DNA from 4 places in the Streptomyces sp. NPDC020731 genome. Region 1 is predicted to be linked to each of the others. Evidence: riboswitches for the same ligand, from Rfam matches in the RefSeq annotation. Region 1 holds a riboswitch; each other region holds the start of a gene.
What was found. Region 1 has a riboswitch for cyclic di-AMP ahead of ACH4VX_RS26150 (M23 family metallopeptidase). Riboswitches for the same ligand answer to the same signal wherever they lie in the genome.
Positions count from the first base shown of each region.

Region 2: it holds a riboswitch for cyclic di-AMP, as region 1 does, so the genes downstream of both, ACH4VX_RS16985 (M23 family metallopeptidase) here and ACH4VX_RS26150 (M23 family metallopeptidase) in region 1, are expected to answer to the same signal.
Region 3: it holds a riboswitch for cyclic di-AMP, as region 1 does, so the genes downstream of both, ACH4VX_RS20790 (C40 family peptidase) here and ACH4VX_RS26150 (M23 family metallopeptidase) in region 1, are expected to answer to the same signal.
Region 4: it holds a riboswitch for cyclic di-AMP, as region 1 does, so the genes downstream of both, ACH4VX_RS10130 (NlpC/P60 family protein) here and ACH4VX_RS26150 (M23 family metallopeptidase) in region 1, are expected to answer to the same signal.

Region 1 covers NZ_JBIRTN010000018.1:63,285-66,322, forward strand. Annotated here, with positions in the region: gene ACH4VX_RS26145 (GntR family transcriptional regulator) at 45-740, opposite strand; gene ACH4VX_RS26150 (M23 family metallopeptidase) at 921-1,694, opposite strand; cyclic di-AMP (ydaO/yuaA leader) riboswitch at 1,707-1,872, opposite strand; gene ACH4VX_RS26155 (M16 family metallopeptidase) at 2,072-3,038, opposite strand, start outside.
Region 2 covers NZ_JBIRTN010000010.1:14,715-17,752, reverse strand. Annotated here, with positions in the region: gene ACH4VX_RS16995 (dihydrofolate reductase family protein) at 1-697, shown strand, start outside; tRNA gene ACH4VX_RS16990 (tRNA-Met) at 761-834, shown strand; cyclic di-AMP (ydaO/yuaA leader) riboswitch at 1,123-1,280, shown strand; gene ACH4VX_RS16985 (M23 family metallopeptidase) at 1,293-2,312, shown strand; gene ACH4VX_RS16980 (PrsW family intramembrane metalloprotease) at 2,410-3,038, opposite strand, start outside.
Region 3 covers NZ_JBIRTN010000013.1:21,181-24,218, forward strand. Annotated here, with positions in the region: gene ACH4VX_RS20780 (ATP-dependent Clp protease proteolytic subunit) at 1-561, shown strand, start outside; gene ACH4VX_RS20785 (hypothetical protein) at 569-877, shown strand; cyclic di-AMP (ydaO/yuaA leader) riboswitch at 1,211-1,413, shown strand; gene ACH4VX_RS20790 (C40 family peptidase) at 1,417-1,890, shown strand; gene pheT (phenylalanine--tRNA ligase subunit beta) at 2,102-3,038, opposite strand, start outside.
Region 4 covers NZ_JBIRTN010000005.1:251,889-254,926, reverse strand. Annotated here, with positions in the region: gene pcrA (DNA helicase PcrA) at 1-592, opposite strand, end outside; cyclic di-AMP (ydaO/yuaA leader) riboswitch at 848-1,005, shown strand; gene ACH4VX_RS10130 (NlpC/P60 family protein) at 1,013-2,188, shown strand; gene ACH4VX_RS10125 (hypothetical protein) at 2,244-2,597, opposite strand; gene ACH4VX_RS10120 (NlpC/P60 family protein) at 2,959-3,038, shown strand, end outside.

The sequences.
Region 1 (3,038 bases):
AATACCCCCCGAGAAATGCTCCCTCTTTGTATACGGCACCCGTGTTAATGCCGAAGACTCGGCATGTTTACGGCATGTTGCGAGTTCCTCACACGGTCCGCGCGGCCGGCGCCGGAGGCGAAACGCAGGCGGTGCCCGGCACTCGCGCGCTCGGTGTGCAGCGCCGTGACGGACCGCGCGCGGTCGCCGTCGCCGCGCGCCACGGCGTCCACGATCACGCCGTGCTCCGCCCAGTACTCCACCGGGTCGGACGGCCCCTCGGCGGCGTACATCCAGGCGATCTTGTGCCGCAGCTGGGTCAGCGTCGAGGTCAGTGCCGGGCTGCCGGTGGCCTGGGCGAGCGTCTCGTGGAACCACCCGCTCAGGGACCGCAGGTCGTCACTGCTGCCCTGGCGGGCGCGTTCCTGCCCCAGCCGGACCAGGCCGCGCAGCACCTTCAGATGGGCCTCGGTGCGGCGCTGGGCCGCGCGGGAGGCGCCGAGCGGCTCGAGGAGCATGCGCATCTCCAGCAGGTCGGCGGCCTCCTGCTCGGTGGGTTCCGCGACGCACGCGCCCGCGTGCCGCCGGGTCACCACGAACCCCTCGGCCTCCAGCGTGCGCAACGCCTCCCGGACGGGGACGCGGGAGACACCGTAACGGCGGGCGAGGACTTCCTCGGTGAGCCGGCCGCCGCGCTCGTAGACACCCGCGACGATGTCGTCCCGGATCGCCGTGCACACCGAGTGCGCGGGAATACGCATGACCGACCTCCGGCTTAATCCCCGTGAAACGTCGAAGATTGACGTGTGTTCCGTGACTCTATTGCAATCAGCGGGAATTCACGACGGCGGACCGGAATCCATGCGTATTTTTTGGACAAGCGCTCCCCGGAAACGCCGGTGCCCCGGCTCGGGGAGCCGGGGCACCGGGAAGCGGGCGGGTCAGAGGTTCACGCCGTGTCCGCGGAGGTAGGCGACGGGATCGAGGTCGGAGCCGTACTCGGCGGTCGTGCGGGCCTCGAAGTGCAGATGCGCGCCCGTGACGTTGCCGGTGGCGCCGGAGAGGCCGATCCGCTGCCCGGCGGCGACCTGCTGGCCCACCGAGACGCCGATGGACGACAGGTGACCGTACTGGGTGTACGTGCCGTCGTTCATCTTGATGACGACCTGGTTGCCGTACGAGCCGCCCCAGCCGGCCTCGACGACGGTGCCGATGCCGACCGACTGGACGGGGGTGCCGGTCGCGGCGTGGAAGTCGACGCCGGTGTGACTGCCGGAAGACCAGACGGCGCCGCCGGTCTTGTAACCGGTCGAGACGTACGAGCCGGGGATCGGGGAGACGAAGGTGTTGAGGCGCTCGCGCTCGGCCTCCCGCGCGGCGCGCTCCTTCTCCGCGCGGGCCTTCTCCGCCGCCTCGGCGGCCTTCTCGCGCGCGGCCTCCTCGGCGGCCTTCCGCGCGGCGGCCTCGGCCGCCTCCAGGGCGGCCTCGTGCTGGGCGGCCGCCTGGGCGTCGATCCGGTCGGCGACCGCGTCGCCCAGGGTGACGACGGGCGTGAGGCCGGTCTGTGCGGCAGCGGGTTCGGCGGCGAGTGCGGGAGCCGCGAGGGAGCCGACGACGCCGGTGGTGGTGAGCGCCGCGACGCCCGCCGCGCGGGCGGTGCCGCGCTGCATACGGCTGGGACGACGGTGCTTGCCCGGGGCGCGGGTGAACGCCATGTACAGGCTGGTCCTTTCCTTCCCTCTCGCCTACCGGGTTAGCTGACGGGTTCGGAGCAGGAAGGTCTCCTACGGGCCCCCTCGCGACACGCGCGGGCGTCCGATTCACCCCAGGGACTACAGGTGGGTCCCCGGCTCCCCTGGCTCGCGCCGTACGGGGACTCGGCGATGACTGTCCGGTGCCGCGGATGCGGCGCACTGCCCGACGAACAGCCCGGATGACGCTAAGCGGGCCGTCCCCCCGTCCTCAAACGAATCCCGGTTTTTGTAGCGCATCCCACAGGGCAGACAGGCAACTTCCGCCCCGATTCGGGCACAAGAGGGCCCTGGTGACCTCCGTGTCACCAGGGCCCCACGCGCGCGGCCTTCGCGGCCCGCTACTCGGCCGTCACGACGGTGACTTCACCGATCCCGAGGGCCTCGACGGGCGCCTTGATCTGCGCCGCGTCACCGACGAGCACGGTCACCAGACGGTCCACCGGGAAGGCGTTCACGACGGCCGCGGTGGCCTCCACGGTGCCGGTCGCGGCCAACTGCCGGTACAGGTCGGCCTGGTAGTGGTCGGGCAGGTGCTGCTCGACCTGGTCGGCCAGGGTGCCCGCGACGGCCGCGGCGGTCTCGTACTTGAGCGGCGCCACACCCACGAGGTTCTGCACGGCGACGTCGCGTTCGTCGTCGGTGAGGCCCTCCGCTGCGAGCGTGCGCAGCACCGTCCACAGGTCCTCGAGGGCGGGGCCGGTGTTCGGGGTGTCGACGGAGCCGCTGATCGCCAGCATCGCCGCGCCGGTCCCGTCCGGGGCGGACCTGAGAACCTGCCCGAACGACCGTACGCCGTAGGTGTAGCCCTTCTCCTCGCGCAGCACACGGTCCAGGCGGGACGTGAGGGTGCCGCCCAGGCAGTACGTGCCGAGCACCTGCGCGGGCCACACGCGGTCGTGCCGGTCGGGGCCGATACGGCCGATCAGCAGCTGCGTCTGGACGGCGCCGGGACGGTCCACGATCACGACCCGGCCGGTGTCGTCCGCGACCACCGGCGGAACGGGCCGCGGCTGTGCCGGGGAACCGGTCCAGGCGCCCAGTGTGTCGCCGAGCAGCGCGTCCAGGTCGATGCCGGTGAGGTCGCCGACGACCACGGCGGTGGCCGTGGCGGGGCGGACGTGCTTCTCGTAGAAGGCGCGTACGGCCGCGGAGTCGATGCCGGTGACCGTCTCCTCGGTGCCCTGGCGCGGACGCGACATGCGCGCACTCGCCGGGAACAGCTCCTTGGAGAGCTCCTTGGCGGCGCGGCGGGAGGGGTTGGCCAGCTCGTGCGGGATCTCGTCGAGGCGGTTGCGGACCAGCCGT
Region 2 (3,038 bases), on a different contig from region 1:
CGGGGTCCGGCGGCTCATGGTCGAGGGCGGCGGCACGATCCACACGCAGCTCCTCACCGAAGGGCTGGCCGACGAGGTCCAGCTGGTCCTCGCCCCGCTGTTCGTCGGCGACCCGGACGCCCCCCGCCTCTTCGGTCCCGGCTCCTACCAGGGCGGCCGGCTGCGGCTGGTGGAGACCCGCCCGATCGGCGACGTCGTCCTGATGCGCTACGAGCCCACCGCCCCCGGCGCCGGCCCGCTGCCCTCCGCCGCCGACCACCACTGGCTGGCCCTCGCCTGCGAGCTGGCCGCCGAGTGCCCGCCCTCCAGGACGGCGTTCAGCGTGGGCGCGGTCGTGGTGGCCGCCGACGGTACGGAGCTGGCGCGCGGCCACTCCCGGGAGGGCGCCGACCCGGTGGTGCACGCGGAGGAGGCCGCACTCGCCAAGGCCGACCCCACGGACCCCCGGCTCGCCGGTGCCACCGTGTACTCCAGCCTGGAGCCCTGTGCCCGCCGCGCGTCCCGCCCTGCGCCCTGTGCCCGGCTGATCCTGGACGCGGGGGTACGGCGGGTGGTCACGGCCTGGCGCGAGCCGGACACCTTCGTGGCGGGCGCCGACGGCAGCGCGGTACTGGCGGCCGGGGGCGCCACCGTCCTCGTCCTGCCCGAGCACGAGAACCGCGCCAAAGCGCCGAACGGCCATCTGCTCGGCCGCTGAACCGGGGCCGCCGGTAATGGGTGTGCGCCATGTCCCGCGGATGGCGTACACTGGTTTCAACGACGCGGGGTGGAGCAGCTCGGTAGCTCGCTGGGCTCATAACCCAGAGGTCGCAGGTTCAAATCCTGTCCCCGCTACTGAAGGCCGAGGGCCGGAATCCAAAGGATTCCGGCCCTCGGTGTTTTCCGCTCCCCGTTCTCACCCAACGTGATCGATCCACCTCGCAGCGCATAACGAATGACGCACCGTCAGAAATCACCTGCCGCCCGGGGCGCGGTCAACTCGCCCGGTTTTGGCCGCCCATGGCACTTAAGTCCATGCGGAAATCGTTAACGATCAAGAGGAACGGCTTGGAATCCGGCCCTCGCGTCTATTAACGTTCGATAACGCAGCGCGGTCGTCCCAGCCGTCACAGAAGTCGGCTCCGTGCGCACGCGCCGAATCCCGCAAGGGAACCGGGGAACCACCACCATGGGGTGAATCGCGTGGATACCGCCGTGGAGACACGGCTCGTACACGCGCGTAGGAGACCTTCCCGCTCCGAACCCGTCAGCTAACCCGGTAGGCGAAGACGGAAGGAAAGGAGCGCGCCCACGTGGCGTCCAACCCGCCTGCCCCCGAGGCCCCGTTCAAGCCGAGCGACACCGTCGCCTACGGCGGCAGCCGCGCCGACGAGGGCCCCTTCGAGGAGTGGAACCCCACCGCGGAGTCCCTTCGCCCCGTCCGCGGCCGGCATCGCGTCTCCAAGCAGCGCGGCGGAGGACTCGCCCGCAGCTCCACCGTTCTGGGCGTCGGCGTCATAGCGGCCGTCGGCGCCGGCGGCATGGCCAGCGCCCAGACCGGCAAGCCGCCGGTCTCGATCTCCATGCCCGACCTCCCCAATGTGGGTTCCCTCATCTCCGACGAGGAAACGCCCAAGGGTTCGGCCACCCCCCTCAGCGACATCGGCATGACCACCGCCGACACCGAGCAGGGCGCCGCCGGCGCCGGTGAGGCGCTGCGCGCCCGGATCATGGCGCAGGTCGAGCAGCAGCAGGACCAGGCCGAGAGCAAGGCCGAGGCCGAGGCCGTCGCCGCCGCCGAGAAGCAGGCCGCCGAGGCCGTCGCGAAGGCGGAGAAGGAGGCCAAGGCCAAGGCGGAGGCCGCCAAGGAGAAGGCGGAGGAGGAGGCCAGGAAGAAGGCCGAGGCCGAGCGCCTCGCCGAGCTGGCCAAGCAGTACGCGCTGCCGACCTCCTCGTACACCCTCTCCTCGACCTTCGGCCAGGCGGGCGCCTACTGGTCCTCCGGCTATCACACGGGCCTCGACTTCGCCGCCCCCACGGGCACGCTGCTCAAGGCCGTCCACACCGGCACGATCACCTCCGCCGGCTATGACGGCTCCTACGGCTACAAGACCGTGCTGACCCTCGACGACGGCACCGAGATCTGGTACGCCCACCAGTCCTCCATCAGCGTCAGCGTCGGCCAGAAGGTCAACACCGGCGATGTGATCGGCCGCGTCGGCGCCACCGGCAACGTCACCGGCGCCCACCTCCACATGGAGGTCCACCCCGGCGGCTCCACCTCGGGCATCGACCCGCTGGCCTGGCTGCAGGGCAAGGGCCTCAGCGTCTGAGCGACCCGGCTCCCCACGCCCTGAACCCGGCAGTCCCGACGACGCCCCCCGACGTCAGGGCTGCCGGGCAGGTGTTCTCCGGGGCGGTGCGGACCCGTCAGGACCGGTGGGTGTTCGGGTCGTACGCGCCGTACGGGTGCACGTACGGCGGATACCCGTAGCCGCCGTACACCGCCCACGGCGCCGCGGCGACCGGAACCCGGGGCGCGGTGACACGGGCCGCGTGCTCCAGGGCCGGCCGGGCCGCTTCCCGCCGGTGCCACAGCTCCAGCAGCAGCTCCCGTTCCCGGGCGGCGAAGTCCGGCCCCGCCCGCCCGAGCCGCCCCCGGTGCCGCAGGAACGCCAGCGACGTCGCGTACGCCTCGTACGCGGCGACCGACCGCGCCGCCGCCTTCCCGCCGCAGCGGCGCGCGTACTGCCGGGCGACGCGCCGCGCCCGCATCGAGCCCAGCGCGAACGGCTCCGCCGCATGGAGCCACCCGGTGACCACGTACGCGGGCAGTTCCGCCCGCACGGTCCGCAGCTCCCGCTGCCGCGTCCACACCACCAGCCAGGTCAGCAGCCCGAACACCGGCACCATGAACGCCGCGTACACCGCGAGGAAGCCGTACTGGCCGAGCGTCGAGGAGCCGTTCCACAGCGCGTGCACGCCCATCGCGAGGAGCAGCCCGACCGGCGGCAGCAGGACGCGCCGGGCCCGCTGCCGGTCCGTGGACAGCGCGGCGA
Region 3 (3,038 bases), on a different contig from region 1:
CCCTGCTCGAAGCTGCTCGAGGAACGGATCGTCATCCTCGGGACACAGATCGACGAGACCTCCGCCAACGACGTCATGGCGCAGTTCATGTACCTGGAGCACCACTCCCCCGACCGGGACATCTCGCTCTACGTCAACTCCCCCGGCGGCTCCTTCCACGCCATGTCGGCGATCTACGACACGCTGCGCCACGTCTCCTGCGACGTGGAGACGGTCTGCCTGGGCCGGGCGGAGGGCGCCGCCGCGCTGCTGCTGGCCGCCGGCACCCCGGGCAAGCGACTGCTGCTGCCCGGCTCCCGTCTGGTGCTCCGTCAGCCCTCCCTCCCGGAGCCGGTCGAGGGACAGGCCGGCGATCCGGTGATCCGGGCCGAGGAGTCGACCCGTGTCCGGTCACGGATGGGGGAGATCCTGGTCCGGCACACGGGCCGCACCGCGGAGCGGGTCCGGGCGGACGTCGAGCGGGACAAGGTCCTCGACGCGCAGGCGGCGGTGGAGTACGGCCTGGCGGACCGGATCGTGCCCGGCCGCAGGAGCACCTCCCCCGTCACCGGCACGAGGTGAGCCGCGGATGCTGCCACCGGAGCTGCCGCCGCTGCCCGCGCTGACCCGCGCGGAGGCCGAGCTGATCGACCGTTACCTCGAGGCCGTCGACCTGCTCGGCCGGGTCAACCCGGCCCTGGGCGGTGACACCTACCGCGGACTGCGCGCGGCTCAGGCGCTGGTCGGCAAGGCCGTCGCGCTGCGCGACGCGCTGACCCTGATGCACCGGCGCGGCGAGAGCGAACTGCACTCCGGCACGCTGGCCCGGGCCCTGCGGGCGCTGGACGGCGAACGGCGCACGGCCAGGGTCACACTGCCGCCGGACCCCGGCAGTTGACGCCCGCGGGCGCCGGACAGCGGCCCCGGCCGGCGGTGCACCCCGGCCGGGGTTGAAACGGACCGAACGGCGTACCCCCGTCCGGCGTAGACGAACCTGCTGTTTTCGAGCCCTCGAAGTTGCGCAACGCACGTACCGCACGACCGGAACGGTGCTTTTCATCCCTGGTCCGCGGCTCCTCCGGGCCTCGGCGAAGGTCCGAACAGAGAGGTGTCCACCCGAACGGGTGAGTGGTGAGTAACAACACAAATCCCACGTTCCGTTGGGATTTCGATCGCGTCATGAGCCAAGATCCCTGACTGACGACAAGACCCCGCCGCCGCGGCGGGGCGATCCGGGCGGACGCCGAGTCCTGCCGCCGCCCGGATGACCGGTCGACAGGAGTGGATCGGCAGGAGTGGAGGACCCAATCACGACGGGCCGCCGGGACGTCAGTTCCGAGCAGTCCTTGGGGTGAAGCCGCACGTGTGCGGCCGGGCAACTTCGCCAGCCCGAATCCGACAGGTCATCCTTCACAGGCGGCTGACGAAGGGTTGCGCATGACTGCGCTCAATCGTGTCCCGTCTCTCATGGCCCGGGCCGGCACGGCCTCGGCCCTCACCCTGGCCGCCGTGGGCGGCTCCATCGTGGTCCCCGGAGCCGCCTCGGAGGCGGCCGCCGCGACCTCGGCCACCAAGGCGCTGCACATCGCCGCCTCCAAGAAGGGCTCGCCCTACAAGTGGGGCGCCACGGGGCCGTACAGGTTCGACTGCTCGGGTCTGACGCTGTACTCGTTCAAGAAGGCGGGCAAGAAGCTGCCGCGCACCGCCGCCCAGCAGTACAACAAGACGCGCCACGTCTCCGCCAAGAGCCGCAAGGCGGGAGACCTGGTGTTCTTCCATTCGGGCAGCTACGTCTACCACGTCGGCATCTACGCGGGTAAGGGCAAGATCTGGCACGCCCCGAAGACCGGGGACGTGGTGCGCCTGCAGAAGATCTGGACCCGCAGCGTCTGGTACGGCCGGGTGAGGTGACCGCGGGGGGGGGGGGGGGGGGGGGGGGCCCCCCCCCCCCCCCCCCCCCCCCCCCCCCCCGGAACCCGGTGGTTGTCGGCCCTGCGGCGGACGGGGGCGGGCATGGGGTTTTCGCCCCCGCCGCCCCTTCCCGTCCCTGGGGGCTGCGCCCCCGGACCCCCTTTGTCCTCAAACGCCGGACGGGCCGGCCGAGGGGGCCCGACGGTCTGGATCAGCCCCTCAGGACCGCCCCGGTGCGGTCGCCCGCGAGGGTGACCGCCGATTCGCGGGCCGCCGACGCCTCGTCGACGGTCAGCGTGCGGTCGGTCGCACGGAACCGCAGTGCGTACGCCAGGGACTTGCGGCCCTCGCCGAGCTGCTCGGCGTTCTCGTACACGTCGAACAGGCGGATGGACTCCAGCAGTTCACCGGCGCCCTCGCGCAGCGCCGCCTCGACATCCGAGGCGGGCACGAACGCGTCGACGACCAGCGCGACGTCCTGCGTGGCGACCGGGAAGGTGGAGATGCCCGGCGCCTGCGGGGTGTCGTCGCCGACCTGCTCCAGGGCGTCCAGGTCCAGCTCCATCGCACAGCTGCGCGCGGGCAGGCCCAGGGTCTTCAGGACGCGCGGGTGCAGCTCGCCGGCGTGGCCGATGATCCGGTCCTCGCCGTCGACGGTGACGGTCAGCTCGGCGCAGCGGCCCGGGTGCCACGGCCCGTACTGGCCCTTGCGGACGCCCAGTTCGGCGCCGGCCTCACGGGCGACGGTCCGGGCGGCCTCGACCGCGTCGGCCCAGTCGGCCGCGCGGCCCCTGCCCCACCAGCCGGCCTGCTCGCGGGCGCCGGTCAGCACGACGGCGACGTGCCGCGGCTGGTCGGGCAGCGCGGCGTTCAGCGCGGCGATGTCCGCCTCGCTGGGCCGCCGGTCGACGGGCAGGTTCGCGGCGACCCGCTGCTCCTCGCGCGGCTGGAAGACCAGGCCGGTCTCGAACAGCGCGAGGTCGTGCGAACCCCGGCCGTCGTTGCGGCGCAGCGCGCCGAGCAGGCCCGGCAGCAGCGTGGTGCGCAGCGCGGGCTCCTCGTCGCTGAGCGGGTTGACCAGCTTGACGACACGGCGGGCCGGGTCGTCGGCCTCCAGGCCGAGCTGGTCGAAGACCTGCTCGCCGACG
Region 4 (3,038 bases), on a different contig from region 1:
TGGGGTCGAGGTCCAGGTCGCGGCAGACCAGGGCCATCAGACGCTTGGAGTCGGCGGCGTCGTAGATCGAGAACGACGACGTGAAGCCGAGCTTCCTGCTCTCACGGCGCAGGATGCGCACGCACGCGCTGTGGAACGTCATGACCCACATGGCGCCCGCGCGCGGGCCGACGAGCTGCTCGACACGCTCCTTCATCTCGCCCGCGGCCTTGTTGGTGAAGGTGATCGCGAGGATCTGGCCCGGATGGACGTTCCGCTCGGCCAGCAGATGGGCGATGCGGTGGGTGAGCACGCGGGTCTTGCCGGAGCCGGCACCGGCCACGATGAGCAGCGGGGAGCCGGAGTGCGCGACGGCGGCACGCTGGTTTTCGTTCAGCCCCTCCAGCAACGCGGCGGCGTCGATCACCGGGCGCGGGGCGCCGTCGCGGTAGTAGGCGTCCCTGTCCGGCGGCACGTCGAATCTCCCGCCGAACAGGTCGTCCGGAATCTGCTCCGGTACGTGCTCGTCCTCGGGCGGTGGCGGGGGCTCGTCCGCGGGGCCCCGCCGGGCCTGGAGGTCCGCCAGGAAGCTGTCGTCAAAGAGGCTGCTCATCGCTCTCCGAGTCTAGGGCGCTCCACCGACAACCCGGGGCCACCCCGGGAACATCCCCGCTTTCCGGCAGCCGGGGCAGGGTGTGCACCCTCCAGAACCACTGCCTCACCCTGAGTGACCCCACACGTGAGGTCACGAAAATGTATCGGGCATATCACCCGTCAACCTTCACAAGGGCCACACCAGTTGGCTACGGTGCGGGCGGGCCGTACGACCCCCACCGGCGAACCCCGCCGGGCCGCACGGCCTCCGCCGAGTCCGTCCCTGCCGATCGCGGCAGCCGGAGCCGGGGACCCACCGAGACCATGGGGTGAATCGGCCCACTCCCTCGCGGAGCGGCCGTAGGGCAACCCTTCCGAATCACCCGCCCGAACCCGACAGCTAACCCGGTAGGCGGAGCATCGGAAGGAGTCGCCTCCCTTGGCGTCGCACCGCAAGTCGCGCACCCCCGGCGCGCGCGTGGCAGGCATACGGACCCCGGCCCTCGCCACGGCCGCCCTGACCTCCGTGGCCCTGCTGTCCCAGACGGCGGGCGCCGCCCCCTCCGACGACGGCAAGCCCAGCCTGGAGGAGGTCGAGAAGAAGGTCGACGAGCTCTACCGCCAGGCGGAGTCGGCGACCGACAAGTACAACGCGGCCAAGGAGAAGACCGCGAAGCAGCGCAAGCAGGTCGGCACCCTCCTCGACGACGTGGCCAAGCGCACCCAGAAGCTCAACGACGCGCGGGAGGAACTGGGCTCCTTCGCCGCCGCCCAGTACCGGACCGGCGTCGGTGTCCCCGACACCGCGACCTTCCTGCTCGCGGACACTCCGCAGGACTTCTTCGACCGGTCCCAGCTGATGGACCGGATGACCGGCCGCCAGAAGGAAGCGGTCGACGACTACGTCACCCAGCAGTCCGAGACGATGAGGAAGCGCCAGGAGGCCACCGAGAGCCTCGAGACGCTCACCGAGTCCCAGGGCGACCTGAAGACGGCCAAGGCCACCGTCCAGAAGAAGCTCACCGACGCGCGCAAGCTGATGTCGAAGCTGACCGCCGAGGAGAAGGCGCGGCTCGCGGCGATCGAGGAGAAGAAGCAGCAGGAGGCCGCCCGCAAGGCCGCCGAGCTCGCCGAGCAGCAGGCGGAGCAGCAGAAGACCCAGGAGAAGGCCGCCGCCCGGCAGGACAGCGGCACGTCGGGCAGCACCTCCGGATCCGCCGGCTCGACCACCGCGCCGTCCACCGGCTCCTCGTACGCCACCAAGGCCGAGAAGGCCCTCGCCTTCGCCCGCGCGCAGATCGGCAAGCCGTACGTCTGGGGCGCCACAGGCCCCGGCTCCTATGACTGCTCCGGCCTCACCCAGGCCGCCTGGAAGGCCGCCGGCGTCACCCTCCCGCGCACCACCTACGACCAGGTCGACGCGGGCACGACGGTCCCCGTCTCCCAGGCCCAGCCCGGTGACCTGGTCTTCTTCTACGACGACGTCACCCACGTGGGCATCTACATCGGCAACGGGATGATGATCCACGCGCCGAAGCCCGGCACGTACGTCCGCGAGGAGTCGATCTACTACGACGGCGAGTCCTCGATCCACAGCGTGGTGCGCCCCGCCTGACCTGCCCGGGGACACGCCGCCCGGCGCTACGACACGCGGCGCCGGGCGAAGGGCATCAGGTCCACAGCACCGCGATGAAGACGTTCGCCGTGGTCAGCAGACCGACCAGGCCGAACAGGCCCTTGTCCACCTTCTCCTCGTCCCGCTTCACATAGACCAGGCCGAGGATCACGATCAGCAGGGCCAGCTTCACGCCGATCTTGATGTTGTCGACGGAGTAGTCCTGGGCCTGGTTGAGGCCGACCAGGACCACACCGGTGACCAGCATCGTCAGCGCACCGTGCAGCATCGCGGGGACGAACCGGGCGGTGCCCCGGCCCATCGCCTTCATCTGGGTGAGGAAACCACCGAGGAGCGACGCGATGCCGATGATGTGCAGACCGACGAAGAGGTGGATGAGTACGTCCATGAGGCCGGAGCCTAGCCACAGCCACCTCGTAGCACTCCGGCGCCCTCATCCACCGCTCCTCCGGCATATCGGTCATCACCCTGAGTGAAGGTGACGAAGCCGGAACGGGATCCTGGTCACTTGAGGTCACTCGACGGTCCGCTCACGCCACTTCCGCACAACCCGTTACCGGGACCACGCGGCCGGGCCTAGCGTCCTCCCCCAGGTGACCGGCTCTCCACCGCCGCCCGGTCCAGGGGCGGCAACCGGACACCACCGCCGAGAAGGTCCGGCGGCGGACGGCTCCCCCTGTGCACCCCCGCCGCCGGACCGCCGGACGGCAGTCCGCTCCGCGCGGTCGTCGGAAAGGACGGGAGTCCAGGTGGCAGCGCACCGCAGGACCCGACAGCGCACGGCGGGCGGCACCACGACCCGCGTGGCCGCCGCCCTCGCCCTCGCCGG